3 regions of the Methylobacterium sp. 1973 genome follow, and region 1 is predicted to be linked to each of the others. Evidence: predicted binding sites of a transcription regulator. Region 1 holds the regulator's gene; each other region holds the start of a gene.
What was found. The regulator LexA, encoded in region 1, represses DNA repair genes until DNA is damaged. The targets are predictions, from matches to a motif close to TGTTCNNNNTGTGTTCNG.

Region 1 (9,891 bases):
CGCCGATGCCGGCGACCACGAGGCCGCCGTACGAGATCCAGGCCCAGACCGGCCCGTAGCGCTCCCGGATCAACGCGCCGTGGCCGCGTCCGGTGGCGGTCCCGAGCCGCACCGTCAGCTCCTGGACGACGTACAGGATCGGCACCAGCAGGATCTGGAGGAGCAGGAGCGAATAGCCCCAACGCGCCCCGCTCTGGGCCGCCGTGATGAGGCTTCCGACATCCGTATCGGCCAGCATCACCACGAGTCCGGGGCCTGCGGCCTTGAGGTAAGCGGACAGGCGAGGCAGGGAAGCGCTGGGCACGGCTCGGGAACAGTCCCGCGCACGGCCGGTTCCGGCGGGCGCCTGCGGCGTTTTCCCGGGGCAGGCGGGAGGGACATGTGATGGCGGAGAGCACGGATCGGGGCTCCGGCTGGAGCCTGCAGGCGACCGCCGTGCCCGACGGGGTGCGCCTGGAACTCGCCCTGGCCGACCTCGGCGGCGCGCCGGTCACCGCCGCGATCGTTCTCGACCGGGCGGAAGCCCGGGCCTTCGCCCGCGCCCTGCTCGCCGCCGCCGGCGACGCGGCGGAACGGACCTTCCCGAAGCCGGGCGCCTGACGGCGCGCCGCCGGTCGGTCAGCGGGCCAGACCGGGATTGCGGCCCGGCAGGCGGGGGACCACGGTGCCACGCTTCTCGATCGGCGTGTCGCAGGCGTAGGCGAACTCGGTCTTCAGCGGATCGAACACGGTCTCGCCGGTGATCCGGCAATCCTCGCGCACGGTCTCGTCGAGATAGGCCCGAGCGGCGGTGCGGAAGCGCTTCACCCGGGTGGCGTCCGGCTCCGGATCGATCCGGGCCTCGCTCAGGTTGCAGCCGGTATATTCGCGCAGGGCGTTCGAGACGATCAGCATCCGGCGCATCTGCCGGTTGTCGTAGACCTCGTAGGGCTCCTTGCAGCCGATCGTCACCACCTGGGGGGTGAGCGCCACGTAGTTCCGCGAGATGTAGGAGAACCCGGTGGTGCAGCCGGCGAGGCCGAGGGCGGCGAGGCCGAGGGGCAGCAGAGCTGCGGGTCGTCGCATCCTCGTCATCCCAAGAGGGTCCCAGCCCGCGGCCCGGATCCGCCGCCTTCCCGGCGGGGCGCCGCGGTGCATTGAAACGGCTCCGCTTGCGCCGTCAATGCGTTTCTCGACCTTGCTCCCGCGAGCGCGGAGCGACGCGCCAAGCGTAGCGGTGCCGCCCTTGCGGAACACTTGCGGAACGTTTAACCTGTTCGTGATTTGTTTCAGAGACCGTCACGGGGCGGTCTGCCAAGCCGCGAGTCCCCCTTCGATGCTCACGCGCAAGCAGCTGGACCTCCTGCGTTTCATCCAGAGCCGGATGCAGGAATGCGGCGTCCCGCCGTCCTTCGACGAGATGAAGGACGCCCTCGACCTCAAGTCGAAATCCGGCATCCACCGGCTGATCACGGCCCTGGAGGAGCGCGGCTTCCTCCGGCGCCTGCCGAATCGGGCGCGCGCCATCGAGGTGATCCGCATTCCCGAGAGCCTGAGCCAGACGGTCCCATCTTCGGCCCCATCTTCGGCCCCGGCCGAGCCGCGCCGTTTCACCCCGAGCGTGGTCGAGGGCGGCAAGTCCAAGCATCCGCCGGCCCCGGCCAGCACGCGGATGATCGACGACGCCGGTCGTGCCATTTCGATCCCGGTGATGGGCCGGATCGCCGCCGGTACGCCGGTCTCGGCGATCCAGAACCAGAGCCATGCCATCACCCTGTCGCCGGATTTCGTGGCCGGCGGCGAGCACTATGCCCTGGAGGTGCGCGGCGACTCGATGGTCGAGGCCGGCATCCTCGACGGCGACCTCGTGGTGATCCGCAAGCAGGACACGGCCAATACCGGCGACATCATCGTGGCGCTGATCGACGACGAGGAGGCGACGCTCAAGCGTCTGCGCCGCCGCGGCTCCTCGATCGCCCTGGAGGCCGCCAACCCGGCCTACGAGACGCGCGTCCTCGGGCCGGACCGGGTCCGGATCCAGGGCCGCCTCGTCAGCCTCGTCCGCCGCTACTGAAGCGGCTCGGCCGGCGCGTTGCCGGGGGCGAGGTCCCCGCCCGACGCATCGGTTTCCGGAGGCGTTGTCGCCCCGTCGTCAGAGGCGCGGGCCTCCGCGGAGGGCGCGGTGACCGGTTGTGGTGATCCCGGCCCGTGTTCCGAGCGTGGTCGCCAGGGCACGGCGCGGCCATCGGCCCGGGCGTGACGGGCGACGAAGCTCTCGCCGTCGGACCTGAGGGCGACGGCGCCCTGGGCGGCCAGGACGCGCCGGTCGATCACCAGGGGGCCGGTGCAGGACGGTGGGGCCACGAGGCCCGTGATCAGCACCGCGGCGCGGGCGCAATCCTCCGGGAAGGCCCGCCGGTCCCGGACCAGGGCGACCGCCCGTCCGTCCGGCAGGCGCGCGGTGCATCCGAGCCGGTCACAGCGGCCGCTGCCCGATCGGACGATCAGTGCCCCGGCTCCCCGTCCGTCGCCGTCCGCCTTCAGCCATTGTTCGAGAACGAAGCCGGACGGGCTGCCGAGGGCCGCGAGCCGTCCGTCCGGCCCCCGCACCGCGGCCCCCGCACCCTGCCGATCGACATAGAGGTCGTAGCGGTCGGGTCGGGCCGCGACGACGAGTCCGAGCAGGATCGGCGGCACGGCGAGCCAGCGCAGGCGGGAGGCCGGTAACGTCGCGAGCAGCAGGCCCGCGGTCAGCAGGAACAGCGCCGCGGTGCCGAAGGCCGGTACGACCACGATGGCCCGCTCGAACCCGGCGATCCAATGGGAGACGGCGAGCATGCCCCCCACCGCCTGACCCATCAGCCACCAGATCGGGCGGTCGAGGGCGAAGGGATAGGCGAGGATCCCGATCACCGCGGAGGGCATCACCACGAGGGAGACGAGCGGCAGGGTCAGGGCGTTGCCGACGAGGCCGAAGGGCTGGATCGTCTGGAAATGGTAGGTGGCGAAGGGCGCGGTCGCGACCTGCGCCACCAGGGTCGTGGCCAGGGTCCCGGTGACCGCCGAGAGGCCGCTGCCGACGAGCCGACCGAGCCGGCCCGCCCCGTGGCGCACGAACAGCCGCCCGTCGATCAGCCGCGCGCAGGCGATCAGCCCGGCCACGGCGCCGAAGGACATCTGGAAGCTCGGGCCGAGCAGGCCCTCCGGCTCCCGGGCCAGGGCGATCAGCGCCGCGAGGGCGAGGTTGCGCATGGACAGGGCGGGCCGGTCCACCAGGATCGCGCCCAGCATGATCAGGGTCATGATCAGCGAGCGCTCGGCGGCGATGTCCCAGCCCGAGAAGGCGCAGTAGGCGGTGACGCCGACCATGGCGAAGCCGGCCGCGATCTTCTTGATCGGCCAGAGGAGCGCGCAATGGGGGACCAGCGCGAGCAGCGCCCGCACCAGCCAGAACACCACGCCGGCGGCCAGCACCATGTGGAGGCCCGAGATCGACACAACGTGGTAGATCCCGGCGGCGCGCAGCGCATCGTTGGTCGCCGGGCCGATGAGGCCGCGCTTGCCGGTCACCAGGGCCGCCGCCACCGCGCCCGCCTGGCCGCCGGCGGCCTCCGCGATCCGGCGGGTGAGCCCGTTCCGGGCCGCGTCGAGCGTGGCGGCGAGCCGCAGGCGGAGGGGCGGCGGCTCGGTCGGCGCCCGGATCGTGACCGCCCCGACCAGCGAGCCCACCGCGCCGATCCCCTGGAAGTAGGCGTCTCGGGCGAAATCGTAGCCTCCGGGCCGGGCCGCCTCCGGGGGAGGCAACAACCGGGCGGTGGCGGCGACGACGTCCCCGGGAAGCGGGGTCGGCGTCTTGCGGAATGACACCCGCACCCGGGCGGGCCGCGCCTCCGGCGCAAGGCCGGCGAAGCTCTCCACCCGGATCAGCAGCCGGGCGCCGACCTCGCGCTCGTCCAGGGCTTCGACCGTTCCGATGAGGGGGCCGATGGTGGTGCGGGGGAGGACCGGGGCGGCGACCTCCGAGACCCGCCAGGCCGCCGCCGCGAAGCCGAGGAACGCGGCCGCCACCGCGAGCACCGCCGCCAGCGCCGCAGGGCGCGCGCCGAGGAGCGGGATCGGCGCCAGGGCAAGGGCGGCGGCGACAAGGGGCGCGGCCAGGCTCGGCGCGCCGTCGGTCGCCGCGAAATAGACCAGGATCCCCCCGCCGAAGGCCACCGCCAGCCAGGGGAACAGCCGGCGCTGCTCGGCGTCCCGGGCAAGGCCTTCGGCCACCCAGTGGCGGATGACCGGGAGGGCGGTCGCGCGGGGGCCGGCCAGCGCCACCGCGCCGCCCGCCAGCCTCGCGCCGATCCGCCGCATCGCCGCCGCCCCGTTCCGCGCGACCTGTCTCGGGGCCGGGCGATTCTGCGGGCGATTCTTAACGCATCCTCCGGCTCGTGCTACAGCCGGTGCTTCGTGCTACGGGCGCCCTGTCGAGCCCCTCGCCGCTCCGCCGCCCCTTCGCCGTCCGTCGCGCTCCGTCCGCGACCAGCCCCGGAACATACCGGACCGATGTCCTCAGCCGTCGTCACGCGCTTCGCCCCCTCGCCCACCGGCTACCTGCATATCGGCGGGGCCCGCACGGCGTTGTTCAACTGGCTCTACGCCCGCCACACCGGCGGCAAGATGCTGCTGCGCATCGAGGATACCGACCGGGAGCGCTCCACCAAGGGCGCGATCGACGCGATCCTCGACGGCCTGTCCTGGCTCGGCCTCGACTGGGACGGGGACGTGGTGTTCCAGTTCGCCCGGGCCGAGCGCCACCGGGCCGTGGCCGAGGAGCTGCTGGCGGCCGGCCGTGCCTACCATTGCTATGCCACCGCCGAGGAGCTGACCTCGATGCGGGAGACCGCCCGGGCCGAGGGCCGCGCCCCCCGCTACGACGGCCGCTGGCGCGACCGCGACCCGTCCGAGGCCCCCGCCGGGGTCAAGCCGGTGATCCGCCTGCGCGCGCCGACCGAGGGCGAGACCGTCGTCGAGGACGCCGTCCAGGGCCGCGTGACCTGGGCCAACAAGGACCTCGACGACCTCGTCCTGCTGCGTTCGGACGGGACGCCGACCTACATGCTGGCCGTGGTGGTCGACGACCACGACATGGGCGTCACGCAGATCATCCGCGGCGACGACCACCTCACCAACGCGGCGCGCCAGAGCCAGATCTTTTCCGCCTTGGGCTGGGACATTCCCCGGATGGCCCATATCCCGCTGATCCACGGGGCGGACGGAGCCAAGCTCTCGAAGCGCCACGGGGCGCTCGGCGTCGAGGCCTATCGCGATCTCGGCTACCTGCCGGCGGCCCTGCGCAACTACCTCGTGCGGCTCGGCTGGAGCCACGGCGACCAGGAGGTCTTCTCCACCGAGGAGATGGTCGCGGCCTTCGACCTCGGCGCGGTGGGGCGCTCCGCGGCGCGGTTCGACTTCGCCAAGCTCGCCAACCTCAACGGCCTCTACATCCGCACCAGCACCGATGCCGATCTCGTCGCGGCGATCGAGACGATCCTGCCCAATGTCGGTCCCGGACGCGGCCTGTCGGCGCCGCTGCAGCCCGACCTCAAGGACAAGCTCACCCAGGCCATGCCGGGCCTGAAGGAGCGGGCCAAGACGCTGATCGAGCTCCTCGACAGCGCCTATTACCTCTACGCCCAGCGGCCGCTGGCGCTGGACGACAAGGCCCGCGCCCTCCTCTCCGACGAGGGCCGCGCCCGGCTCGCCGGGGTGCGGCCGGTGCTCGAGGCGCTGCCGGACTGGAATGCGGCCTCGACCGAGGGTGCGGTTCGCCAGTACGCGGAGGACGCCGGCTGCAAGCTCGGGCAGGTGGCCCAGCCCCTGCGCGCGGCGCTGACCGGCCGCACCACCTCCCCGCCCCTGTTCGACGTGATGGCGGTGCTCGGCCGGGAGGAAACCCTCGCCCGCCTGGGCGATCAGGTGCCGCAGGTCTGAAGCCACCGGGCGTAGCCGGGGAACTGCCGGCCCCGGCTCGAATTGCGCTTGGTGGAATTTGCTTGGCGTCGGGGTCGGGTTGTCACCGACCCCGTTGCTGCTGCATTGCCGTTTGGGTAACCCATGCCTGTGAGCACCCGCAGCATAATGCGTGTGCTCAGGCCCCCGGGACCGACTCGGGCAGCCCGAGCCCGGCATCCGCCACGTCGCCAGAGAAGGGTCCACGATCCATGAGCGCACCCAGCACCATCACCGTGGACGGCAAGTCGATCGAGCTGCCGGTGAAATCCGGCACGATCGGGCCGGACGTGATCGATATCGGCAAACTCTACGCCCAGACCGGCGCCTTCACCTTCGACCCGGGCTTCACCTCGACGGCGTCCTGCGAATCGAAGATCACCTATATCGACGGCGACGAGGGCGTGCTGCTCTATCGCGGCTACCCGATCGAGCAGCTCGCCGAGAAGGGCGACTTCCTCGAGACCTGCTACCTGATGCTGTTCGGCGCCCTGCCGACCGCCGCCCAGCGGGCCGATTTCGAGTACCGGGTCACGCGCCACACCATGGTGCACGACCAGATGAACCGGTTCTTCACCGGCTTCCGCCGCGACGCGCACCCGATGGCCGTGATGGTCGCCTCGGTGGGCGCCCTCTCGGCCTTCTACCACGACTCGACCGACATCACGGACGAGAGCCAGCGGCTGATCGCGTCGATCCGCATGATCGCCAAGATGCCGACGCTCGCCGCGATGGCCTACAAGTACTCGATCGGCCAGCCGTTCGTGTACCCGAAGAACGACCTCGACTATACCTCGAACTTCCTGCGTATGTGCTACGCGGTGCCGTGCGAGGAGTACGAGGTGAACCCGGTCTTCGCCCGGGCGCTCGACAAGATCTTCATCCTGCACGCCGACCACGAGCAGAACGCCTCGACCTCGACCGTGCGGCTCGCCGGCTCCTCGGGCGCCAACCCCTTCGCATGCATCGCGGCCGGCATCGCCTGCCTGTGGGGCCCGGCCCATGGCGGCGCCAACGAGGCGGCGCTCAAGATGCTGATGGAGATCGGCACCCCGGAGAACGTCGGCAAGTACGTCGCCAAGGCCAAGGACAAGAACGACCCGTTCCGCCTGATGGGCTTCGGCCACCGGGTCTACAAGAACTACGACCCGCGCGCCCGGATCATGCAGAGCACCACCCATCAGGTGCTGAAGGAGCTCGGCAAGACCGACGATCCGCTGCTCCACGTCGCCATGGAGCTGGAGCAGATCGCCCTCAAGGACGAGTACTTCATCGAGAAGAAGCTCTACCCGAACATCGATTTCTACTCGGGCATCACCCTCAAGGCGATGGGCTTCCCGACCGACATGTTCACGGTGCTGTTCGCCGTGGCCCGCACGGTCGGCTGGATCGCCCAGTGGGCCGAGATGATCGAGGATCCGTCGCAGAAGATCGGCCGTCCCCGCCAGCTCTACGTCGGTCCGACCCAGCGCGACTACGTGCCGGTCGACCAGCGCGGCTGAGGCAGGAGCACCTGTCCTGTGACGCGAGCGACGGGGCGGCCGAGAGGCCGCCCTTCGTGTTTGCGGGGGCGATCGAACGCCGCCTGCCCGTCCGGCCGCCCTACCACTGGGCGGCGATCCGCGCGTTCCTCGCCAAGCGGGCGATCCCGGGCGTCGAGGCGGCCGATCCCGTGGCGGCCTACGCCCGCACGATCAGCATCGCGGGGCGGCACGGGCTCCTGACGGTGGCGCCCGGCGCGGATTGCCTGCACGTCGCGCTGCGCGGCGTCGAGGCCGGGCACGCCGAGGCGGTCGCGGGGCGCCTGCGCCGCCTCTTCGACTGCGACGCCGATCCCGGCGCCATCGCGGCCTGCCTTGTCGGCGATCCGGTCCTGGCCCCGCTCGTCGCCGCGCGGCCGGGATTGCGCCTCCCCGGGGCCTGGGACCCGTTCGAGACCGGCTGCCGGGCGATCCTCGGTCAGCAGGTCTCTGTGGCGGCCGCAATCGGGCTCGCGGGCAAGCTGGTGGCGGCGTTCGGGACGCCCCTCGCGGAGCCGATGGGCGGGCTGACCCACGTCTTTCCCACGCCGGCGGATCTGGCCGAGGCGGATATCGCCCTGGCGCTCAACATGCCGCGGGCCCGCGGCGCGGCGATCCGAGCGCTGGCCGCGGCGGCTTTGGCCGATCCGGACCTGTTCGCCCCGGCGGAGTCGTTGGAGGCCGCGGTGCTCCGCTTCACGGCGATCCGCGGGATCGGTCCCTGGACGGCGCAGTACATCGCCATGCGGGCGCTCAAGCTGCCCGACGCCCTGCCGGTGGGCGATGTCGGCCTGCTGCGGGCGCTGGAGAGCCGCACCGGGCGTCCAAGCCCGGCGGCGCTCCTGGCCCGGGCCGAGGCGTGGCGCCCGTTCCGGGCCTACGCGGCGCAGCACCTCTGGGCGGCGGACGAGGCGACCGTGAAGGGGCGGTGATCGCCTTCCCTGATGTCAGCGCCGTCGTCGTTGCGAGCGGAGCGAAGCAATCCAGTCGGCACCACGCTAACGTATGCCGCGTAGCCCTGAGTCACTTCGCTGTGCTCGCGATGACGGAGGGGCTGGTCGACCCGGTGCCCCCATGGTCGTTGTGGGGCCATGGATGGCGCCCTACAGGGGGCGGGTGGCAAGCACCACGGACCCTCTGCCCGTGACGACAGCCCAGCTCCTTCTTCTGGCGGTTCCGATCGGCGGCGTGGTGGCCCTTGGCGCGCTCTGGCTCGATCAGCGTTCGCGCTGAGACCGTCTCCGAACGAGGCGCGGTTCCCCTCTCCCGAGCGGGAGAGGGACAGGGATGAGAACGATCCGGAAGAGGCGCGACCCAAACGCGCGTCGATGGCGGGCTCTATTCTGATCCTTCTCGACCCTCACCCCAACCCTCTCCCGAACGGGAGAGGGAGCCTGTCGCGCCTACATGAACGGACGTGCGTATGGCCGTCCTCTTTCAGTCGGCCCCCCTTCAGCGCCCGAACCGCTCGAATTTCGGGAAGCTGCGCGCCATCATCAGCCCGACCTCGGCGCGGTGGCCGAGCCACTTCTCCAGCACCGACGCGTTGGCGAGCCGGCCCTCCGGTGAGCCGTCCTGCCAGGGCAGGCCGTCCGCCAGCTTGAACACGTGCGCGTCGAGCAGCCCGCCGCTGCGGCAGCGCTGGAGGCGCACGCCCTTGCCGCGGGCGAGTTCGGCCACCTCGGAGATCGGGAAGATCAGCAGCAGCTTTTCCGTGTTGACCACCGCGACGTGGTCGCCCTCGGCCGGCACCAGCACCGCCGCGGTGGCGTCGCCGTCGAGGCCCAGAACGTTCTTGCCCTTGCGGGTGTTGGCCACCAGCGCGTCGGCGGGCGCCACGAAGCCGCGCCCGTCCGAGCCCGCGATCAGCAGCTTGGTCTCGGGCCGGTAGGGCAGCGCCGCCACGATCTCGGTGCCGTCGTCGAGGTCGGCCATCAGCCGCACCGGGTCGCCGAAGCCGCGCCCGCCCGGCAGCTTCGAGGCTTCCAGCGTGAACACCTTGCCGTTCGTGGCGAGCAGCAGGATCTTCTGCGTGGTCTCGGTGGGGAAGGCGATCTTCAGGGTGTCGTCGCCCTTGAACGCAACGCCCGAGAGGTCGGCGACGTGGCCCTTGAGCGCCCGGATCCAGCCCTTGGTGGAGACGATCACGGTGATCGGCTCGCGCTCGACCAGGGCGGCGGTGAAGTCGATGCCGCCGACATCCGGGGGGCTCGCCAGCGTCGTGCGGCGCTTGCCGAGCTTGGTCTCGGGCCCGAAGGTCTTCTTCACGGCGCGGATCTGCGCCTGGATCGTCTTCCACTGCGCCGGCTCGGAGGCGAGCAGGGCGTCGATCTCGGCCTTCTCGGCGGTGAGCGCGTCGAACTCGCGCTTCAACTCCATCTCCTCCAGCTTGCGC
Region 2 (9,891 bases), on a different contig from region 1:
CAGTGCAGCTTCACCCGCGGCTCGGTGCGTCGGGTCAGCGCGCGCGCCAGGGTGTCGAGGACCGTCTTGGCCGTGCCGTGGAGCGCCCGCTCGTGCATCTTGTAGAGCGAGCGGTACATCATGCGGGCGAACAGGCCGGCGATGAGCATGTTCTTGCCGCGGACGAACCCCATCAGGCTGCCCACGGTCGAGTACTCGCCGAGCGAGACCAGCGAGCCGAAATCCTTGTACCGGAACGGCTTCAGCGGCTTCCCGGCGATCTTGGCCGGGATCTGGCTGATGAGGTGGCTCGCCTGCTGGTGGGCCGCCTGGGCGCGGGGCGGCACCGGCGTGTCGGAGCCGGCCTCCACCAGATAGGCGCAGTCGCCGATGGCGAAGATATCCGGGTCGCGGGTCGTCTGCAGCGTCGGGGTCACCACCAGCTGATTGGTCCGCGTGGTCTCCAGGCCGCCGATGCCCTGCAGGAAGGGCGGCGCCTTCACCCCCGCCGCCCACACGACCAGCTCGGACGGGATGAAGGTCCCGTCGGCGAGCTGGACGCCGTCGGCGCGCACCTCGGTCACCCGGGCCTTCACGCGCACGTCGACGCCGATCTTGTTGAGGAGCTGCATCACCTCGGCCGAGAGGCGCTGCGGCACCGCCGGCAGGATCCGGTCCGCGGCCTCCACCAGGGTGATGCGGATGTCCTTGCCCGGGTCGATCTTGTCGAGCCCGGTGGAGACGACGTGGCGCAGCGTCCGGTGCAACTCGGCGGCGAGTTCGGTTCCGGTGGCGCCCGCGCCGATCACCGTGACGTGGAGCTGGCCGGGCCGGACCGGGCCGACCTGGGTGTGGGCCCGCAGCGAGGCGTTCACGAGGCGCTGGTGGAAGCGCACCGCCTGCTCCTGGGTGTCGAGGGCGATGGCATGCTCGGCGACGCCCGTCGTGCCGAAATCGTTCGTGGTGGAGCCCACCGCCATCACCAGCGTGTCGTAGGGGACGGCGCGCTCGGGCGTGACCTCGCGCCCTTCCGCGTCGTGGCTCGCCGCGAGCTGGACCGTGCGCGCCTCGCGGTCGAGGCCGGTCATGCGCCCGATCCGGTAGCGGAAGCCGTGCATGTGGGCGTGATGCAGGTAATCCACCGCGTGGTGGCCCACATCGAGGCTGCCGGCCGCCACCTCGTGAAGCAGCGGCTTCCAGATATGCGTCCGGGCGCGGTCCACGAGGGTGATGTGCGCGCGCTTGCCGCGCCCGAGTTTGTCGCCGAGCTTCGTCACCAGCTGGAGGCCGGCGGCGCCGCCGCCGACCACCACGACACGATGCAGGCCGGACTCGTTCTCGACGGATGCCATCGACACTCTTTCTTTCCCCGGACCGGGATTAATCGCCGGCCTCCTTACACGGCTTGGGCCGCCGAATTCCACAACCGCTTGTCGCGGCCCCAGGTCACCAGCGCGGATTCACGCGCACGCGTGGCGTGCGATCACGCCGACGGGGCACCCGGCTGACGCAACGGGTGTGCCTCCGCGACAGCGGGCAGGTCGAGGCAGGCCTCGGCGATTCGCGCGACTGTCGGGTAGGCCGCCGTGTCGATGCCGAAGATGCCGGTCCCGACCCAGAGGCTGACGAGGCAGAGATCGGCATGGCTCACCGAATCGCCCTGGCAGAAGCGTCCCGTGCCCGCCTCGGTGGACAGCCGCGTCTCCAGGGTCACGAGGCCGGTCGTGAAGGCGTTGCGCAGGAAATCCAGCATCCGCTCCCGGGGCAGACCGTAATGCTCCATCAGGAAGGTGCGCACCCGGGGCACGTAGAGCGGGTGGGTGTCGCACGCGACCACCTGTGCCAGCGAGCGGGCCCGGGCCCGCGCCCGCGGCTCCTCCGGCAGGAGGCGCACGCCGCCCCGCGTCTCCTCCAGGTAATCGAGGATCGCGAGCGACTGGGTGAGCGGCGGCCCGTCGCCGTCGAACAGGGCCGGTACCGCGCCCTGCGGGTTGATCCTCCGGAACTCCGGCTTGTGCTGGTCGCCCGCGTCGAGATCGATGAAGGTCTCCTCGTAGGCGATGCCCTTCAGCTTCAGGGCGATCCGCACCCGGAAGGCCGCAGCCGAGCGCCAGTTGCCGTACATGTGCATGGGGAGCGATCTCCGACGGGATCGGAAGAGCACAGCCGAGTTTGCCGCGCACCGCAAGTGGGACGTGGACGCGGCCGCCCGGGGGCGACAAGCGGCTTCGGCCGGCCCATATCGGTCTTCCGTCCCGGAGAGCCCGCACGATGGCCGATCAGACCGACGCCCGCCGCTTCATCCCCCTGAACATCGCGGTCCTGACCGTCTCCGACACGCGCCGCCCGGAGGACGACCGCTCGGGGGACACCCTGACGCAGCGCCTCACCGAGGCGGGACATCGTCTGGCGGCCCGGTCGATCGTGCCGGACGAGGTCCCGGCGATCCGCGGCCAGGTGGAGGCGTGGCTGCGCGATCCCGGCGTCGACGTGGTGATCACCACCGGCGGGACCGGCTTCACCGGCCGCGACGTCACCCCCGAGGCGCTGGAGCCGCTGTTCGAGAAACGGATGGACGGCTTCTCGGCCGTGTTCCACCGGATCTCGTACGACAAGATCGGCACCTCGACCCTGCAATCCCGCGCCACCGCGGGGGTCGCGCACGCGACCTACGTGTTCGTGCTGCCGGGCTCACCGGGCGCCTGCCGGGACGCCTGGGACGGGATCCTGGCCCAGCAGCTCGACTACCGGCACCGGCCCTGCAACTTCGTGGAGATCATGCCGCGTCTCGACGAGCACCTGCGGCGCGGGGCCAGCATCGCGGTGTGAGGATGAGCCTCAGTCCGGGCCCGCCCGCGGCGGCCCGGAATGACGGGATCGTCATGGAGGATCGTGAGGGGCCGGTCCGTCTGACCTACGCCGCGTTCCCCTCCTTCCGGCGCAGGACCGAGTGCTTGCGGCCGTAGAAGAAGTACACGACGAGGCCGATCGCCATCCAGATCACCAGCCGCAGCCACGTGTCGAGGGGCAGGCCGATCATCAGGAGCAGGCAGAACAGGATGCCGAGGATCGGCACGACCGGCACGGCGGGGGCCCGGAACGGCCGCTTCATGTGGCGCTCGGTCCGCCGCAGGTAGAGCACCGAGCCGCAGACGAGGATGAAGGCGGCGAGCGTGCCGATGCTCACCATCTCCCCGAGGATGTGGATCGGCACCAGGGCCGCCACCACGGCGACCACGGCCCCGATCAGCGCCTGGCTGCGATACGGCGTCTGATAGGTCGGATGGACGTGGGAGAACATCTTCGGCAGCAGGCCGTCCTGGGCCATGGTGAAGAAGATCCGGCTCTGGCCGTAGAGCAGCACGAGGATCACCGTCGTGAGCCCGGTCAGCGCCCCGAGCTTGATCAGGAGGGCGAACCAGCCGATGCCGATCACGTCGACGCCCTTGGCGATCGGGTCGGGGACGTTCAGCTCCTTGTAGGGGACGAGGCCGGTGAGCACGGCGGCGACGAGCACGTACAGGATCGTGCAGACCGCCAGCGAGCCCAGGATGCCGATGGGCATGTCCTTCTGGGGCTTGCGCGCCTCCTGGGCGGCGGTGGAGACCGCGTCGAAGCCGATGAAGGCGAAGAACACCACGCCGGCGCCGCGCAGGATGCCGCTGGCGCCGAAATGCCCGAAGGTGCCGTCGTTGTCGGGGATCAGCGGGCTCCAGTTCGCGGTGTCGACGTGGCCCCAGCCCAGTGCGATGAAGGCGACCACCACGGTGAGCTTCACCGCGACCATGATGTTGTTGAAGCGCGCCGATTCCTTGGTCCCGCGCATCAGCAAAATCGTGATCAGCGCCACGATCAGCACCGCCGGCAGGTTGAACAGAGCCGTCCCGCCGCCGTCGATCGGCGTGCCGGGCGCGTTCGCGAACTGGGCCGGGATCACGATCCCGACGGTCTTCAGGATGCTGATGACGTAGCCCGACCAGCCCACCGCCACGGTGGCGGCACCCATGGCGTATTCGAGGATCAGGTCCCAGCCGATGAGCCACGCGAAGAACTCGCCCAGCGTCGCGTAGGTGTAGGTGTAGCTCGACCCCGCCACCGGGATCAGCGCGGCCATCTCGGAATAGCACAGGCCGACGAAGGCGCAGGCGATGCCGCCGAGCACAAAGGACAGCATGATCCCCGGTCCGGCATACTGGGCCGCCGCCGTGCCGGTGAGAACGAAGATGCCGGCGCCGATGATCGCCCCGATGCCCATCGCGGTGATCGAGAGGGCGCCGAGCGACTTCGAGAGCTGCTGCTCGCCCTCACCGCTCTCGACGATGTCGTCGACCGATTTGCGCCCCATCAGGCCCGACGATTCCATTGCACCATCCTTCCAGGTCGAGCCGGGTCAGCCCGCTTCCACAGATGTAGAGTCGGCGAAATTTCTGCCGCGCTTCAAGTGTTGTAGAGGCGGACTGACCGACAACAACGAGGGCCAGCGCAAGATTCTGCCGGTCAGGCGCGTTCGATCCGGGCGATCAAGGGCCGGACTTTGAGGCGCGCCGCGAACGGGCCGCCGCTCCGCAGGGCCTCGCGCCGGACGACGTCCCCGGCCCGGGCCTGCCGGGCGCCCATCACGCTCTCCAACCGGCCCACGAGCCGTTCGAGCCAGCCCGCGGCCGTACGGTGCAGGCGGCCGAGGGCCGTCTCCGGCCGCGCCGTCCCGACGAAGCGGTCGAGGGTGCGGATCCAGCCCTCGGCCGGAACGTCCCCGGCCTCAAGGCACAGGATCCAGTCCCGGCGGGCTGCGGCAGCGCCCGCGGCGTAGGGATTGCCGCTCCGGTGCAGCACGAGCGTCGCGCCCGTGGCCTCCGCGACGGCTGCCACGGCTTCACTCTCGCTGCCCGAAACGATCACCGCGTCGCCGATGAGGCCGCCGGCCACGCCGGAGACCAGCACGCTGAGCGTGTCGGCCAGGCGATCGATCGCGTCCGGATCGGCCGGGTCGGCCAGATAGGTCACGGCGGAGAGCATGAGCGCGCGCATAGACGATTCTGCGCCGCCGTAAACCGCCCGGCCGCCGTCGGGCGGCCGTGTCGCTGTCCGGACAGGCGACAAAGCTGTGTCTGCCTGAAAAAGAGGCGTTCGGCCGCCGGCTGTTCGCTCTATGTTCCGAGCGGGATCGGGCAGGAGACGAGTCGCCATGGTGTCGATACCCGATGACGTCTCGGGCCGGCCCGCCCAGCGACTCGGCCCGAGCGGCGTGCCGCGGGATGCTCGGCGCGGGCGTGGTGCCACGGCCAATCCCACCGGCCGCCACGAGCCGGCCCGGCGAGAGACGTTCCACGAGGAGACCGGGATGGCGGACGCGCCGGCGCCCCTGCGCACGCAGGTCACCCCGGAGCGCTCCACGCGGATCATCGCCCGCAACAGCTCGCCCGACATCCCCTTCGACCGGTCGATCAACCCTTATCGGGGCTGCGAGCACGGCTGCATCTACTGCTACGCGCGCCCCACCCATGCCTGGCTCGGCCTGTCGCCGGGGCTCGACTTCGAGTCGCGGATCTTCACCAAGCCGGACGCCGCAAGGCTGCTGACCCGCGAGATGGCCGCGCCGGGCTACCGGCCCGAGACGATCGCCCTCGGCACCGCCACGGATCCCTACCAGCCCGTCGAGCGCGCGCACCGGATCACCCGCGCGGTGCTGGAGGTGCTGCGGGACGCCCGACATCCCGTCAGCATCACCACCAAGTCGGACCTCGTGCTGCGCGACCTCGATATCCTGGCGGCGATGGCGGCGGACAATCTCGTGCTCGCGGCGATCTCGTTGCCGACGCTGGATCCGGACCTCGCCCGCCGCCTCGACCCGCGGGCGCCGCGGCCGGACAAGCGGCTCGCGGCGATGCGCGCGCTGAGCGCGGCCGGGGTGCCCGTCATGGTCAACGTCTCGCCGATCATTCCCGGCCTGACCGATCACGAGATCGAATCGATCCTGGCCGAGGCGCGTGCGCACGGGGCGAGTCGCATCGGCCACGCGCTGCTGCGCCTCCCCGGCGAAGTCGCCGACCTCGTGGCCGACTGGTTCGCCGAGCACTATCCGGAGCGCAGGGCGCGGGCCTTCGCACTCCTGCGGGAAGCCCGGGGCGGGCGCGAGAACGACCCGCGCTTCGGCCACCGCTTCCGCGGGGAGGGGGCCTACGCGGCGATGATCGGCCAGCGGGTCCGGCTCGCCGGCACGCGACTCGGCTTCGCCTTCGGGCGGATGGCGCTGAACCGGGATTTCTTCCGCAGACCGGGGGCACAGTTGTCGCTGTTCTGAGACGGCGCGGCGTCGAGCCCGGCTGGCCAGGATCGTATGAGTGGAGCGCCTGCCGGGCCAGATGAATCCGCCGTCGGTGCAGCAGCTTATCGATCATCCATCTCCAATTCCGCTGGAAATGGCGACGTACCGCACTCGTCGCGTCAATCGGGACTTCGATTGCGCGAATACTCGGCTTGTTGACTCTAGGTTTAATCTTAATTGCCAAAATACATATTTCAATTGAGTCTTGAATTCGAGGTTGACAGCAAAGATCTTTTGTCATCTATGAAGTCGTTTTCTAGGTTTTCATTGGAAAGGACTTACGCGTTGTCTCGATATTCCAGATTTTCAATAGGATCAATTATCGGATTAGTATTGCTGAGTATGGGAGTAATGCTGCTTGCCGTGCGTACAGACACGCTCCTGAGCGCTGTGGAGCACGCGCGAGAGGGGCAGCGCGTCGTCACGCTCACGCGGGTCAGCCGCACGCTGCTCCGGTCGGTGATCGCGACCCGCATGGCGCGGGGCATCGTTCAGAAGGTCCTGGCCGTCGAGGGTCCGATCTCGGTGGCCGATAGGGCGGATCAGCTGTCCGAGCGGCAGGCCCTGATGGACGCGGAGACGGAATTCTGGACCCTTGTGCGCGACCTCGCCGTGCCGTCGGTCCAGGCGACGCTGGAGCCGCTTCGGAGCGCGCAGGCGACCTTGGCGGCGCTGAGGCCACAGATCGACGCGGTCGTCGCGCTCCCGAGGGAACGCCGCGATGCGGCGTTCAGACAGACCTTCGACACAGCCGTCACGAGCCTCCTCAACGCCTTCGCGGCAACCAACGCCGCGGTGGACGCGGCCATCCCGCGCCGGGACACGGCGGTCGCGCAGGCCCTCGACATCAAGCGTGCCAGCTGGGCGACGCGGGTCGCACTCGGCAATTCCTGGCGCCGTATGGAAACCTCGGTGGCCGCCAAGGCGTCTTGGTCGCAGGAGGAGATCATCGCGGCGGCCGAGGAGCGGGGTCGCCTGATGGCGGACTGGGGTAAAGTCGTCGACCTGTTCACGGAAGACGTCCCGGTCGCCCTGCGTGCCGCCTTCCAGAAGGCGCAGGCCAGCAACTTCGAGGGCGAGTCGGCGCGGCGGCGCGTCGCGATCACGGACGCGCTCAGCCGGGGCAGGGCGCCCGGCATCGAGGCCGATGCGTTGCGCGCGCGCGACATCGCCGACGGGAGGGCGCTTCTCGATCTGGCCCACGCGGGTCTCGACGCGATGATCGACCGGGCCCAGCTCCTCGCCGCCGAGTCGCAGCGCGCGCTTTTCGGGGCCGTGCTGTTCCTGACCGCAGCGGTCCTGCTGGCGGTCGGCGGTATCGTCATCGTGTTCCGTTGGGTGCTCCGGCCGTTGCGGGCCATGACCCAGGCCATGCAGGCGCTCGCGGGAGGAGACGCCGACGTGCCGATCCCGGCCCGAGAGCGGCGGGACGAGATCGGCGCGATGGCGGCGGCCGTGCAGGTCTTCCGGGACAACCTCGTCCGCACCCGCGCCCTGGAGGCCGAGGCGGCCGAGGCGGCGCTGGCCGCGGAGGCGCAGCGTCGGAGCATGACGCTCACGATGGCGCAGGGTTTCGAGTCGGCGGTGGCCGGCATCGTCGGTCAGGTCTCCGCCGCCGCGGCCGAATTGCAGACCACGGCCTGGCAGATGACCACGACCGCCCAGCAGACCGCCAGCCAGTCCGATACCGTGGCCGCCGCCGTGGAGGAACTCGGCACCTCCGTCCAAGAGATTGCGCGCCAGGTCCAGGGCTCGTCCGAACTGGCGCGGGCCGCCGTCGGCGAGGCCGACCGGACCGCCGTGCTGGTGGCCGCGCTCAACACGGCGGCCGCCCGGGTCGACGCGGTGGTCGAGCTGATCGCCGGCATCGCCGCACAGACGAATCTGCTGGCGCTCAACGCCACCATCGAGGCGGCGCGGGCCGGCGAGGCGGGGCGGGGCTTCGCGGTGGTCGCCACCGAGGTGAAGGACCTCGCAGCCCAGACAGGCCGCGCCACCGAGGAGATCGGGCGGCAGATCTGCGACATCCAGACCGTCACCGGTCAGGCGGTGGAGGCGATCGGGACGATCACCGGCCGGATCGGGGAGATCAGTGCGGTGGCCGCCGCGATCGCGGCGGCGGTGGAGCAGCAGGGGGGGGCACGCAGGAGATTGTCCGCAACATCACGCAGGTCTCTACGGGGACGCAGGAGGTGACCGGCACCATCGCCGGGGTTGCGCAGGCAGCCGACCAGACGGGGCGCGCGGCCGACCACGTCCTGACGGCCGCGACCGCGCTCACGCGTCAGTCGGAGCAGCTCGCCGTCGAGGTCGGTCGCTTCCTGGCCGGCGTCCGGGCTGCGTGACCCCTGGGGGCCGGGATCAGTCGAAGGCCCGGGTGAAGCTGAGCCGGTGATGCGGACTGCGGCCGAGTTGCGTCAGGCCGGCGCGGTGGACGGCCGTGCCGTAGCCGACGTTGCGCTCCCAGCCGTAGCCGGGATGGCGCTGAGCCAGGCGCCGCATCAGCCGGTCGCGGAACACCTTGGCGACGATCGATGCGGCGGCGATCTGCGGCACCAGCCGGTCGCCGCCGACCACGGCGCGACCCGGAAGGCCCGGCAGGGCGTCGCGCCCGTCGACCAGCACGGGCGCGGCGAGGCCGAGCCGGGCGACCGCCCGCGCCATCGCATCGAGGGTTGCGCCGCGGATGTTGATCTGGTCGATCAGCGCCCGGGAGCCCGCCGCCACCGCGACCCGGGCATGGGTGTGGATCATGGGGGCCAGACGTTCCCGGGCCGGCTCCGGGACGCGCTTGCTGTCGTCGAGGGCGCCCAGCAGGTCGGCGGGGATCGCCGCCGGATCGAACCAGACCGCGGCCACCACGACCGGCCCACAGAGTGCGCCGCGACCGACCTCGTCGCAGCCGATCACCGCCGGGTAGGCTGCGGCCCGGTTGGGATCGAAGGGCGGCCGGCCCGCCATCGGCTTGGTCGGCGACGTGGCGGCGACCGACTTGCCGACCGACTTGCCGACCGACTTAACAGTCGACTTGGCAGGCGATTTGGCGATGGGCGGGGCGGACGGCTTGGCGGGCGGCTTGGCGGGCGGCATGACGCCGTCCTGCCATCCCGCGCGGGCGCCGTCACGGGTCAGGCGGCGTCCCGGGTGCCGCGCGCGCCGCCATGCGCCTCGATGATATTGCCGAAGAACTGCCGCGCGCTCACGTCCCAGCCGCAGCGCAGGGCCTCGGCCCGGCACTCGGCCCGCGACAGCCGCAGGGCCGCCAGCGCGGCAGCCCGGAGATCCTGATCGAGAACCCCGACGCGGCGGCCGCCGACCACGTCGTTGGGGCCCGGCACCGGGAAGGCCGCCACCGGAAGGCCGCTTGCCAGGGCCTCGAGGAGCACGATGCCGAACGTGTCGGTGAGGCTCGGGAACACGAAGACGTCGCAGGCGGCGTAGACCGCCGCGAGGTCCGCGCCGGTGCGGGTGCCGAGGAAGCGCGCCCCCGGCGCGAGACCCTGCAGCCGCGCGCGGTCCGGCCCGTCGCCCACCACGACCTTGGTGCCGGGCAGGTCGAGGGCGAGGAAGGCGGCGACGTTCTTCTC
Region 3 (9,891 bases), on a different contig from region 1:
GCCGCGGCATCGGCCGGGCCGTGTCGCTGCTTCTCGCGGAGCGCGGCTACGCGGTCTGCCTGAGCTACGTGTCGGACGCCGCCGCAGCCAAGACCGTGGTGGACGCGATCACCGCCAAGGGCGGCAAGGCGCGCGCCGTGAAGGGCGATGTCGGCAGCGAGGCCGACGTCATCGCGCTGTTCAGGGCGGCCGACGGGCTCGGGCGCCTCGCGGCTTTGGTCAACAATGCCGGCGTCGTCGACGTGAAGTCCGACGTCGCCGACATGACCGAGGGCCGGCTCCAGCGGATGATGACAACCAACGTGGTCGGCAGCTTCCTGTGCGCCCGCGAGGCGGTCCGGCGGATGTCGACCAAGCGCGGCGGGGCAGGGGGCGCCATCGTCAACCTGTCCTCGGTGGCGGCGCGGCTGGGCGGCCCCGGTCAGTTCGTGGATTACGCCGCCTCGAAGGGGGCCATCGACGCGCTGACGATCGGGCTCGCCCGGGAGGTGGCCGCCGAAGGCATCCGGGTCAACGCGGTGGCGCCCGGCATCATCGCCACCGAGATCCATGCCAGCGGCGGCGAGCCGGACCGGGTGGAGCGCCTCGGCCCGGGCGTCCCGATGAAGCGGGCCGGCACCGCCGAGGAGGTGGCCGCACCGATCGTGTGGCTGCTCTCGGAGGAGGCCTCCTACACCACGGGCGCCATCCTCGACGTCGGCGGCGGCCGCTGAGCCTCAGCCCGACCTGACATTCCCTGCCCGTCTCACACGCGGCACGACCGAGCGGAAGCGAAGCCTCATGTCCTACGATCTCGTCGTCATCGGCACCGGTCCTGGCGGCTACGTGTGCGCCATCCGCGCGGCGCAGCTCGGCCTGCGGACCGCCGTGGTCGAGAAGCGCGCGACCCATGGCGGCACCTGCCTCAATGTCGGCTGCATCCCGTCCAAGGCCCTGCTGCACGCCTCCGAGGCGTTCGAGGAGGCCAACACGCATTTCGCCGATCTCGGCATCGATGTCGGCACGCCGAAGCTCGACCTGAAGAAGATGATGGCCTTCAAGGCCGAGGGCGTGGCGGGCAACACAAAGGGCGTCGAGTTCCTGCTCAAGAAGAACAAGGTCGAGACCTTCCACGGCACCGGTCGGATCGCGGGTGCCGGCCGGGTCGAGGTCGTGTCCGAGGATGGCGGCAACCAGATGCTCGAGACCAAGAGCATCGTCATCGCCACCGGCTCGGACGTGGCGCGGCTGCCCGGCGTCACCATCGACGAGAAGGTGGTGGTCTCCTCGACCGGCGCCCTGGAGCTCGACCGGGTGCCGAAGAAGCTCCTGGTCATCGGCGCCGGCGTGATCGGGCTGGAGCTGGGCTCCGTCTGGCGCCGGCTCGGCTCCGAGGTCACCGTGGTCGAGTATCTCGACCGGGTGCTGCCCGGCATGGACGGAGAGGTCGGCAAGCAGTTCCAGCGGATCCTGACCAAGCAGGGCATCGCCTTCAAGTTGTCCACCAAGGTGACCGGCGTCGAGGTCGGCAAGAAGGGCGGCGCGACCGTCACCGTGGAGCCGGCCGCGGGCGGCGCGGCGGAAACGCTCCAGGCGGACGCGGTCCTCGTCTGCATCGGCCGGGTCCCCTACACGGAGGGCCTGGGCCTCGACACGGTGGGCGTCCAGCGGGACGACAAGGGCCGGATCCTCACGGACTCGCACTACGCCACCAACGTCACCGGCATCTACGCCATCGGTGACGTGATTGCCGGCCCGATGCTGGCCCACAAGGCCGAGGACGAGGGCGTCGCGGTGGCCGAGATGCTGGCCGGCCAGTCCGGCCACGTGAATTACGGCGTGATCCCGAACGTGGTCTACACGTTCCCGGAGGTCGCCTCGGTGGGCAAGACCGAGGAGGAGTTGAAGAAGGACGGCGTCGCCTACAATGCCGGCAAGTTCCCCTTCACGGCCAACGGCCGGGCCAAGGCGAACGGCACCACGGACGGCTTCGTGAAGGTGCTGGCCGACGCCCAGACCGACCGGGTGCTGGGCGTGCACATCGTCGGCGCGGATGCCGGCAACCTGATCGCCGAGGCGGCGGTGGCGATGGAGTTCGGTGCCTCCTCGGAGGACATCGCCCGGACCTGCCACGCGCATCCGACGCTGACCGAGGCCGTCAAGGAAGCCGCCCTGGCGGTGAGCAAGCGCGCGATCCACGTCTGAGTGGCGGGCGGACGCACGAGCGTCCATCCGCAGGGGCGCTGGCACAAGGGGCGGCTCTCCGAACTGCCCCTTGTCCTGAGTCGCCGGAGCGCAGCGCAGACCATGAGGCAGGGCGCCGGAGACCGTCCCGCTCCCCAAAGCCCCCTTCGAGGACCGCTTCGCGGGCACCTCAGGATGAGACTGGGAGATCGCGGCCGCCTGCCGGCGGCGGGATCAGGCGATCTTGCGCCGGGAGTTCGGCAGGTCGGCGATCCGCAGGAGGGCGCTCGGTGCGGGCGGCGCCGTCAGGGCGTTGAGCAGGTAGGGCCTGCGCAGGCCCAGGGCGTTGTGCAAGGCGAGGTCGATGTCGCGGGCGTAGAACGGCATTCGCAGGACCGCATCGACGCCGAAGTAGCGGCCGGCCTGGGCGACGGGCTCCAGCTCGGACGTCGTCAACAGTGTGATCCGGGTCGGAAGGCTGAGGGGCTGGATCTGGCAGGCCAGTTCGAGCCCGTCGATGCCACCGAGCTTCACGTCGATGAAGGCGAAGTCGTAGGCGGCAAACTTCAGCTGCCTGAGGGCGTGGCGTCCGTCATCCGTCTCGTCGAGGTCGATGGCGAAGCCGCTGCGCGCCACGACGCGGCTGATGGCCGAGCGCCCCGCCGGGGTCGAGCAGGCGAGCAGAGCCCGGGTCGGGGCGCGGCGCCGGGCATCGGCGTGGAGCAGCTGCTCGATATGGCCTGGATCGAGGGGGGTCTTCAGGACCTCGTAGGCCCCGAGGCTGGTGGCGATCTCCTGCCAGTGCGGCAGGACGCGGGTGGCGACCAGAACCAGACAGGGCGGCTCCGCACCCGCGCGACGCGCCACGGCGACGGCTTCGGGCCCGCTCAGGTCGTCAAGCTGAAGCCCGACGAAGGCCAGAGTCGGGCGGTGACGCAGCAGGATGTCGCAGAGCGCCTGACCGGAGGTCGCCTCGTCGATCACGGCGCGTGGATCGAAGCGCAGGACGATCTCTCGCAGGGAGAGGCGCCGGCCCGGATCGCAATCCGCGATCACGACACGTGCCGGCGCCCCTCCGTCCTCAAGCTCCATGACGCCCGCCCAAGCCGATCCGAATGTTCATGCTCATAGTGGCTGAAGATCGTGACGAAGCTCTTAAAAAGTGCGGTTGTGCAATGAGCCGATCGGATGACGCGTCTATAGATGATGTTGAACAGCCCCGAAGTCGAAACTTCCAGCACTCTTGATCAGCGACCCGCCCGGGGATGGGCCGCCGCGTAGGCGCTCATGAGACGGGCGGCATCGACCTGGGTGTAGAGCTGAGTGGTGGACAGGGAGGCGTGGCCGAGGAGTTCCTGGATCGCGCGCAATTCACCCTGGCGGGCCAGCAGATGGGTGGCGAAGGAGTGCCGCAGGGCGTGCGGCGTGGCGCTGTCGGGCAGGCCGAGGGCTCCCCGCGCGCGGGCCACCGTATACTGGATGATCCGCGGCGACAGGGCCCCCCCGCGCGCGCCGACGAAGAGCGGCCCCTCCGGCGGCAGCGGCAGCGGGCAGGCGGCGAGGTAGTCGGCCACGGCCTGCGCCACCACGGGCAGGATCGGCACCATGCGCTGCTTGCCGCCCTTGCCGAGCACGGTGACCTGGTCGACCCCGGGCAGGGGCGCGTCGCGGCGAGTCAGTCCGAGGGCCTCGGAGATGCGCAGGCCTGCGCCGTAGAGCAGCGCCAGCACGGCGGCATCCCGGGCGAGAACCCAGGGCGCGCGTTCCTCGCCGGCGCGAATCGCCGTGTCGGTCAACGCCACGGCGGCGCTGACGGGCAGGGGTCGCGGAAGCCGCCGCGGAACCTTGGGCGAGCGCACGCCGCCCAGGGCCGAGACGGTGCCGAAGCCCTCGCGTTCGAGGAAGCGTGCGAAGGAGCGCAGGCCCGCGAGCATGCGCATCAGCGAGCGCCCGGAGACCTCCTCGGCCCGGCGCGCCGCCATGAAGGCGCGGATGTCCCGCACCTTCAAGCCGACGAGCATCGGGATGGTCGGCGTGCTCTGCCGCGACGCGAGGTGGTGGAGAAACTGACGGAGGTCACGCCCGTAAGCCTCGACGGTGTTGGGCGACATTCGCCGCTCGCGGGCCAGCCCCTCGATCCAGGCCTGGACGGCCGCGCGGAGGCGGGCATCGCCCGGAAACAGCAGCCGATCGCCTTCGGTTTCGTGCGCGCTCATGGTGCCACTCGACCGGATCATCCTTGCTGGGAGCTTAAGACCCTGCCTTGGTGAAACCGGGTGTTCACGATACGTACGGCAGCCTCGGGCCGTTCACCGAGCCGTGGAGCCCCATGACAACCCCCATCCGCATCCTCGGCATCGATCCCGGCCTGCGCCGCACCGGCTGGGGCCTGATCACCGCGCAGGGCACGAAGCTCACCTACGGCGATTGCGGCGTCGTGACCTCGGACGGCGACCTGCCGCTGGCCCTGCGCCTGCGCGAGCTGTTCGAGGGGATCAGCCGCATCGTCGAGACCGTGCGGCCCGACGAGGTCGCCGTGGAGGAGACCTTCGTCAACAAGGACGCGCAGGCGACGCTCAAGCTGGGTCACGCCCGGGCGATGGCGCTGGTGGTGCCGGCCCTCGCCGGCCTGCCCGTGTTCGAATACGCCGCGAACCTGATCAAGAAGACCGTGGCGGGCTCCGGTCACGCCGAGAAGGTACAGATCCAGGCGATGGTGCGCTTCCTCCTGCCGAAGGCCGAGTTCCGCGTGGCGGACGCCGCCGACGCGCTGGCCATCGCGATCACCCATGCCAGCCATCGGGACGCCCACGCCCTTCGGCAGGCGCATCTGCCGAAGGGCAAGCGCCGCACGCTCACCGGCCAGGCGGCCGCGGGACAGGGGCTCGAAGGGAAGGGATTCTCCGCCGCCGCAGCCGCGCGCATCGAGGCCGCATTGGCGAAACAGGGCTGACGGGATCGGGAAGAACTTGGTGGGGGAAGTAGGACTCGAACCTACGAAGCTTACGCAGCGGATTTACAGTCCGCCCCCTTTGCCGCTCGGGACATTCCCCCAAGGCAGGTTTCTCACCCGCGGCGCCCTTATGGTGAGGGGGCGGCCGGGTGTCAACGCTTATGGTGAGCTGATCCGCGTTGGCGCGTGCGGCAACCGTGGAGAGCGGTGCGGTTTCGATCGATCGCACCGCGCGAGCGCCTCCCTGTCCGCCCCTCCGGGACGGGGACGAAAACGCGAACGTTCCGCGACTCCAGGGATTCACAAAGGAATCCGGATCGGCCACGGTGCGCGGATGTCATCCTGCTTCGCCAGTCCTTGACCCGCCCCGCCCCGTCTCTGCGGTCCCACCAGCGCACGCTGATGGCCCTGGTCGCGGCCATGGCGCGCGGCGAGGCGGCCCATGTCCGGAAGATCCTGGCCGCGGTGACGCCGGGCGGCGGCAAGTCGCTGCTGCCGGTGATCGCCGCGCACGGGCTGATCGCCGCCGGGCTCGTCGAACGCGTGGTCTGGGTGGTGCCGCGGGATTCCCTGCGATTGCAGGCGGAGGAGGCTTTCGCCGACCCACTCTGGCGCGCCGCGTTCGGGCACGCTCTCAGCGTGCGGGCGGCGGACAACGAGCGCGACCCGGCGCGGGGTCTGGCCGGCTACGTCACCACCTATCAGGCGGTCGCCGCCGCCCCGGCGCTCCACCTCGCGGAAGCCCGGGCGCACCGGACCCTGCTGGTCGTCGATGAGGTCCATCACCTGCCGGTGCCCGGACGGCCCGGCGCCGACGAGAACGCCGCCGAGGACGCGGAAGCGGGGGCGTGGTCCCGCGCGATGCTGCCCGTCATGGAGGCAGCGACCGTTCGCCTCTACCTGTCCGGGACGCTGGAGCGCGCGGACGGGCGACGCATCCTCGGCCTGCCCTATCAGCCCGCCGCGCCCGGCCGCGGGCCGGATCTCGACCTCGACGCGCCCGGCCTCGCGGTGATCGGCTATTCGCGGGCCCAGGCGCTGGCCGAGCGGGCGGTGCTGCCGGTGACCTTCGGCGCCATCGACGGCGAGGCCAGCTGGCTGGAGGGCGGCCGGATCGCCGGCGACAGTCCGCGGGTCGGCCCGCACCGGCTGGGTGCGGGCTCGGTCCGGATCACCACCCGGCCGGCCCTGTTCACCGCCCTGCGGACCGGCTTCGCCCGCGACCTGCTGAGCGAGGCCTTCTTCGCCACGAAGCGCCTGCGTGCCCGGCGCCGGGCCGAGCGGGATCTCCCGCCCGGCGAGCCGGCCCGGGGGCTCGGCAAGCTCCTCGTGGTGGCGCCCGATCAGGCGAGCGCGCGGGCCTACCTCGCCACCCTGCGGGACTGGATGCCGGCCGGGCAGGGCGAGCGCGACGTCCGGCTCGCGACCTCCGGCCAGGGCGACGCCCACGCGGCGCTCGCCGCGTTCCGGCTCACGCCGGAACCGGCCGTGCTGGTGACGGTGGCCATGGCGTATGAGGGCCTCGACGCCCCCGAGGTCGCGGTGGTCGCAGCGCTGACCCATATCCGCTCGCGGCCCTGGCTGGAGCAAATGCTCGCCCGGGCCACCCGGGTCGATCCGCATGCGGGCCCCTACGACGGGCAGCAGGCCCTGATCTTCCACCCCGACGACCCGCTCTTCGCCCGGTTCCGCCTGGAACTGGAGACCGAGCAGGGCAGCAGCGTGCGGCCGCCCCGCGAGCGGCCGGCGAGCGCCATCGTGCCCGAGCGGACCCGCTGGCGCGACGACGAGCCGGCCGGGATCACGCCCCTGGAGAGCAACGCGATCGGGCTGCGCTACGCCCTGCTGCGCCCCCGCCTGCCCGAGCCTGTCCCCACGACACCCGCGCCCGAACCGCCGTCGATCACCGAGCGGACCCTGCGCCAGCGGCTCGCCGCCGCGGTGGCGGCCCAGGCGGTCGAGGACGAGACGTCCCTGCGGGTGCCCCGCGGCGGCAACCTCGCCCACCGGTACAACGCCGTGCTCAAGCGCGTCCTCGGCAAGGGGCGTGCGACCATGACCCTGCCCGAGCTGGAGGCGGCCTTGTCCTGGCTTGAACGCAACCGCCTCGCCGACCATCTCGACTGCCTCGACGGCGATGCCCGCTACGCGTGGTCCGCCCGCCAGCGCCGCGGCCGCTGGCAGCCGGAGCGCGCCGCCGGCCGCTGAACCGGCGCGGGAGGGAGAGAGCCGTGACCGAGAGCCTGCCCGCCGCCTTCACCGCGACACTCTCGGCGCCCGAGCCGCCGCCCGGCTGGCCCGCACCGCTCGCCGCGCTCTGGTGGCTCGCCCACGATCCGTCCGGACCCGCCTCCGCCGCCTGGGACCGGGCCCACCGCCTCGTTCAGGACGCCGCCGGGCCCGATGCCGCCTGGGTGCACGCCCATCTCCACAGGATCGAGGGCGATGACGGCAATGCGCGCTACTGGTACGGCCGCGCCGGCCAGCCGGGCCCGCACGGCACGCTCGCGCAGGAGCGGGCCGCGCTCGTCGGCGCCCTCTTTAAGCCGATCTGATCGCCCGGCCCCCGCCGAGTCTCGGAACGCCCGGCCTCACAGCCAGTTGAATGGCCGCCCGGTGCGGAGATCGGGCCTCGATCATCGGAGCGGATCCATGAGCCTTCTCGGCAGCATCGTCAGCAAAATCCTCCATCCGTTCGGCGGGGGTAGCGCGGACGCGGCCCCCGCCCCCTCCGGCGGTACGACCGGCACGAGCGCCCCGTCCACCCCGTCGGCCCCCGGCACCGCCGGCGGCGAACCCGTGGACGTCGCGGCGGTCCTCACCGGCCTCGCCGAGAAGAACCCGCAGAAGCTCGACTGGCGCCACTCGATCGTCGACCTGATGAAGCTGCTGGGCCTCGATTCCGGTCTCGCCTCGCGCAAGCAGCTTGCCGACGAGCTGCACTACACCGGCGACAAGGACGATTCGGCCAGCATGAACATCTGGCTGCACAAGCAGGTCATGCAGAAGCTCGCCGAGAACGGCGGCAAGGTTCCGGACGATCTGAAGCACTAGATCGCCCGTTTCATCTTACCTGAGCATCGCCGCGGGCAGCCTGTGACGGCAGCCCGCGGCACTGTCCCGGACGATGCGAGCGGGAGAAGCGAGGCTGCCAAGCGCCTGCGCTTGTCCCCGGCAGCGGGCCTTGCAGCGGCCCTGTCCTTTCCGATCACATGGATCGCATCACACAGCGCCGAATCACGGGGCGCCGGGGAGCGATCGGTCATGTCCATACCGATGGGGCATCACAGGGACCCATTCCGAGGGCTGCACCTCGCACCCATCGCCGCCGCCGTCGCCCGCGGCGATCTCGCCGGCATCGCCGCGCTGGCCCCGGGCGTGAACCTGTCCGACCGCGGCGACCAGAACATGACCCTCCTCGAATGGGCGATCTGGAACGGGCAGCCGCGCGCATTGTCCGCGCTTCTCGAGGCCGGCGCCGACCCGTCCGAACCGGGCCTCGACCAAGAGACCGTCATGCACATGGCGGCGATGGTCGAGGATCCGCACTATCTGGAGATCCTGCTGCGGCACGGCGCGCCGGTCGATCCCGTGAGCGTGCCCCGTCACTGGACGCCCCTGTTCCGTGCAGTCCAGAATCGCCGGCAGGCACAGATTGCGTCGCTGCTTCAGGCCGGCGCGGACCCGAACCGGGTCGATGACACCGGCAATTCCCTGCTCCATCTGGCAGCGCAGGTCGGTGCGGCCAACCCGTGGGTGCTGAGGCTGCTTCAGGCCGGCCTCGACCCGACGCTGCGCAATGCACAGCAGAAGACATTCCAGCCGTATTTCTTCACGACGCCCGATCATCTGCTGAACGATGCCGCGCGGCAGACCCGCTCCGCCGTCCGCACTTGGCTGATCAATCACGACATCCCGCTGGACGAGGCGCGCTGACGGAACCTCCACAGGGTCCGATGCGACAGCGCGGCCAAGGCATGCCCGGGCCGGCCACGCCCCATCCGTCCGATCCGCCGCGAAGCCCCCGCGGCACTTCGCATCGGCGGGGGGCCGAGAGGCACACGCCTCCCCCCGGCTCTCGCCCGTCAGCGCCCGGTGCGGACCCGAGTCCAGAGCCGGGTGACGAAGCGCTGGGTGCGGTCGTCCCAGGCGGTGTTGATCGACAGGCGCTGCATCGTCGCCTCGTCCGGGTAGATTCCGGTATTGTTCAGGATCTCGGGCTTCACGAATTTCTTCGCCGCGAGGTTGCCGCTGGCATAGGACACGAAGTTGGTGTTGGCCGCCGCCACATCGGGCCGCATCATGTAGTCGATGAAGGCCAGGGCCTCGGCCGGGTGGGCGGCATCCTTTGGGATCGCGAAGGTGTCGAACCACATCAGCGCACCCTCTTTCGGCACCACGTAGGCGATGTCGATCCCGTTCTTGGCCTCCTCGGCCCGGCGCTTGGCCTGCATGATGTCGCCGGAATAGCCCACCGCCAGGCAGATATCGCCGTTGGCCAGCGCCTGGATGTATTCCGACGAGTGGAACTTCCGCACGGCGCCGCGCACCTTGTAGAGGGCGTCGGTCACCAGGGTCAGGTCGTCCCAGCGCTTCGAATCCGCCTTGGCGCCGAAGACCGGGAGCAGGCTGGGGATCAGATCCTCGGGGCTGTCGAGCATCATGATCCCGCACTCCTTCAGCTTGTTCGCCGAAGCGGGATTGAGGACGACGCTCCAAGAGTTCAGCGACGCATTGGGACCCAGCCGCTCGCGGACGGCGGCGACGTTGTAGCC

Region 2: a site for LexA is predicted at 5,119-5,136, ahead of ABIC70_RS12105 (PA0069 family radical SAM protein). Genes of this name have one in related genera too.
Region 3: a site for LexA is predicted at 4,441-4,458, ahead of ruvC (crossover junction endodeoxyribonuclease RuvC). Genes of this name have one in related genera too.

The regions. Positions count from the first base shown of each region.
Region 1 covers NZ_JBEPLA010000002.1:586,307-596,197, forward strand. Annotated here, with positions in the region: gene ABIC70_RS06800 (NRAMP family divalent metal transporter) at 1-304, opposite strand, end outside; gene ABIC70_RS06805 (hypothetical protein) at 385-600, shown strand; gene ABIC70_RS06810 (hypothetical protein) at 619-1,065, opposite strand; gene lexA (transcriptional repressor LexA) at 1,316-2,053, shown strand; gene ABIC70_RS06820 (ComEC/Rec2 family competence protein) at 2,047-4,338, opposite strand; gene gltX (glutamate--tRNA ligase) at 4,531-5,958, shown strand; gene gltA (citrate synthase) at 6,189-7,478, shown strand; gene ABIC70_RS06835 (DNA-3-methyladenine glycosylase family protein) at 7,535-8,428, shown strand; gene parC (DNA topoisomerase IV subunit A) at 8,949-9,891, opposite strand, start outside.
Region 2 covers NZ_JBEPLA010000005.1:173,873-183,763, forward strand. Annotated here, with positions in the region: gene ABIC70_RS12080 (NAD(P)/FAD-dependent oxidoreductase) at 1-1,331, opposite strand, end outside; gene maiA (maleylacetoacetate isomerase) at 1,463-2,110, opposite strand; gene moaB (molybdenum cofactor biosynthesis protein B) at 2,251-2,808, shown strand; gene ABIC70_RS12095 (amino acid permease) at 2,894-4,342, opposite strand; gene ABIC70_RS12100 (hypothetical protein) at 4,477-5,007, opposite strand; gene ABIC70_RS12105 (PA0069 family radical SAM protein) at 5,165-6,280, shown strand; partial or broken gene ABIC70_RS12110 (methyl-accepting chemotaxis protein) at 6,548-8,649, shown strand; gene rnhB (ribonuclease HII) at 8,666-9,265, opposite strand; gene ABIC70_RS12125 (glycosyltransferase family 4 protein) at 9,433-9,891, opposite strand, start outside.
Region 3 covers NZ_JBEPLA010000008.1:200,729-210,619, forward strand. Annotated here, with positions in the region: gene ABIC70_RS17400 (SDR family oxidoreductase) at 1-713, shown strand, start outside; gene lpdA (dihydrolipoyl dehydrogenase) at 781-2,184, shown strand; gene ABIC70_RS17410 (response regulator) at 2,398-3,255, opposite strand; gene ABIC70_RS17415 (tyrosine recombinase XerC) at 3,411-4,379, opposite strand; gene ruvC (crossover junction endodeoxyribonuclease RuvC) at 4,493-5,116, shown strand; tRNA gene ABIC70_RS17425 (tRNA-Tyr) at 5,134-5,217, opposite strand; gene ABIC70_RS17430 (DEAD/DEAH box helicase) at 5,474-7,324, shown strand; gene ABIC70_RS17435 (hypothetical protein) at 7,348-7,671, shown strand; gene ABIC70_RS17440 (DUF3597 domain-containing protein) at 7,769-8,170, shown strand; gene ABIC70_RS17445 (ankyrin repeat domain-containing protein) at 8,381-9,052, shown strand; gene ABIC70_RS17450 (polyamine ABC transporter substrate-binding protein) at 9,202-9,891, opposite strand, start outside.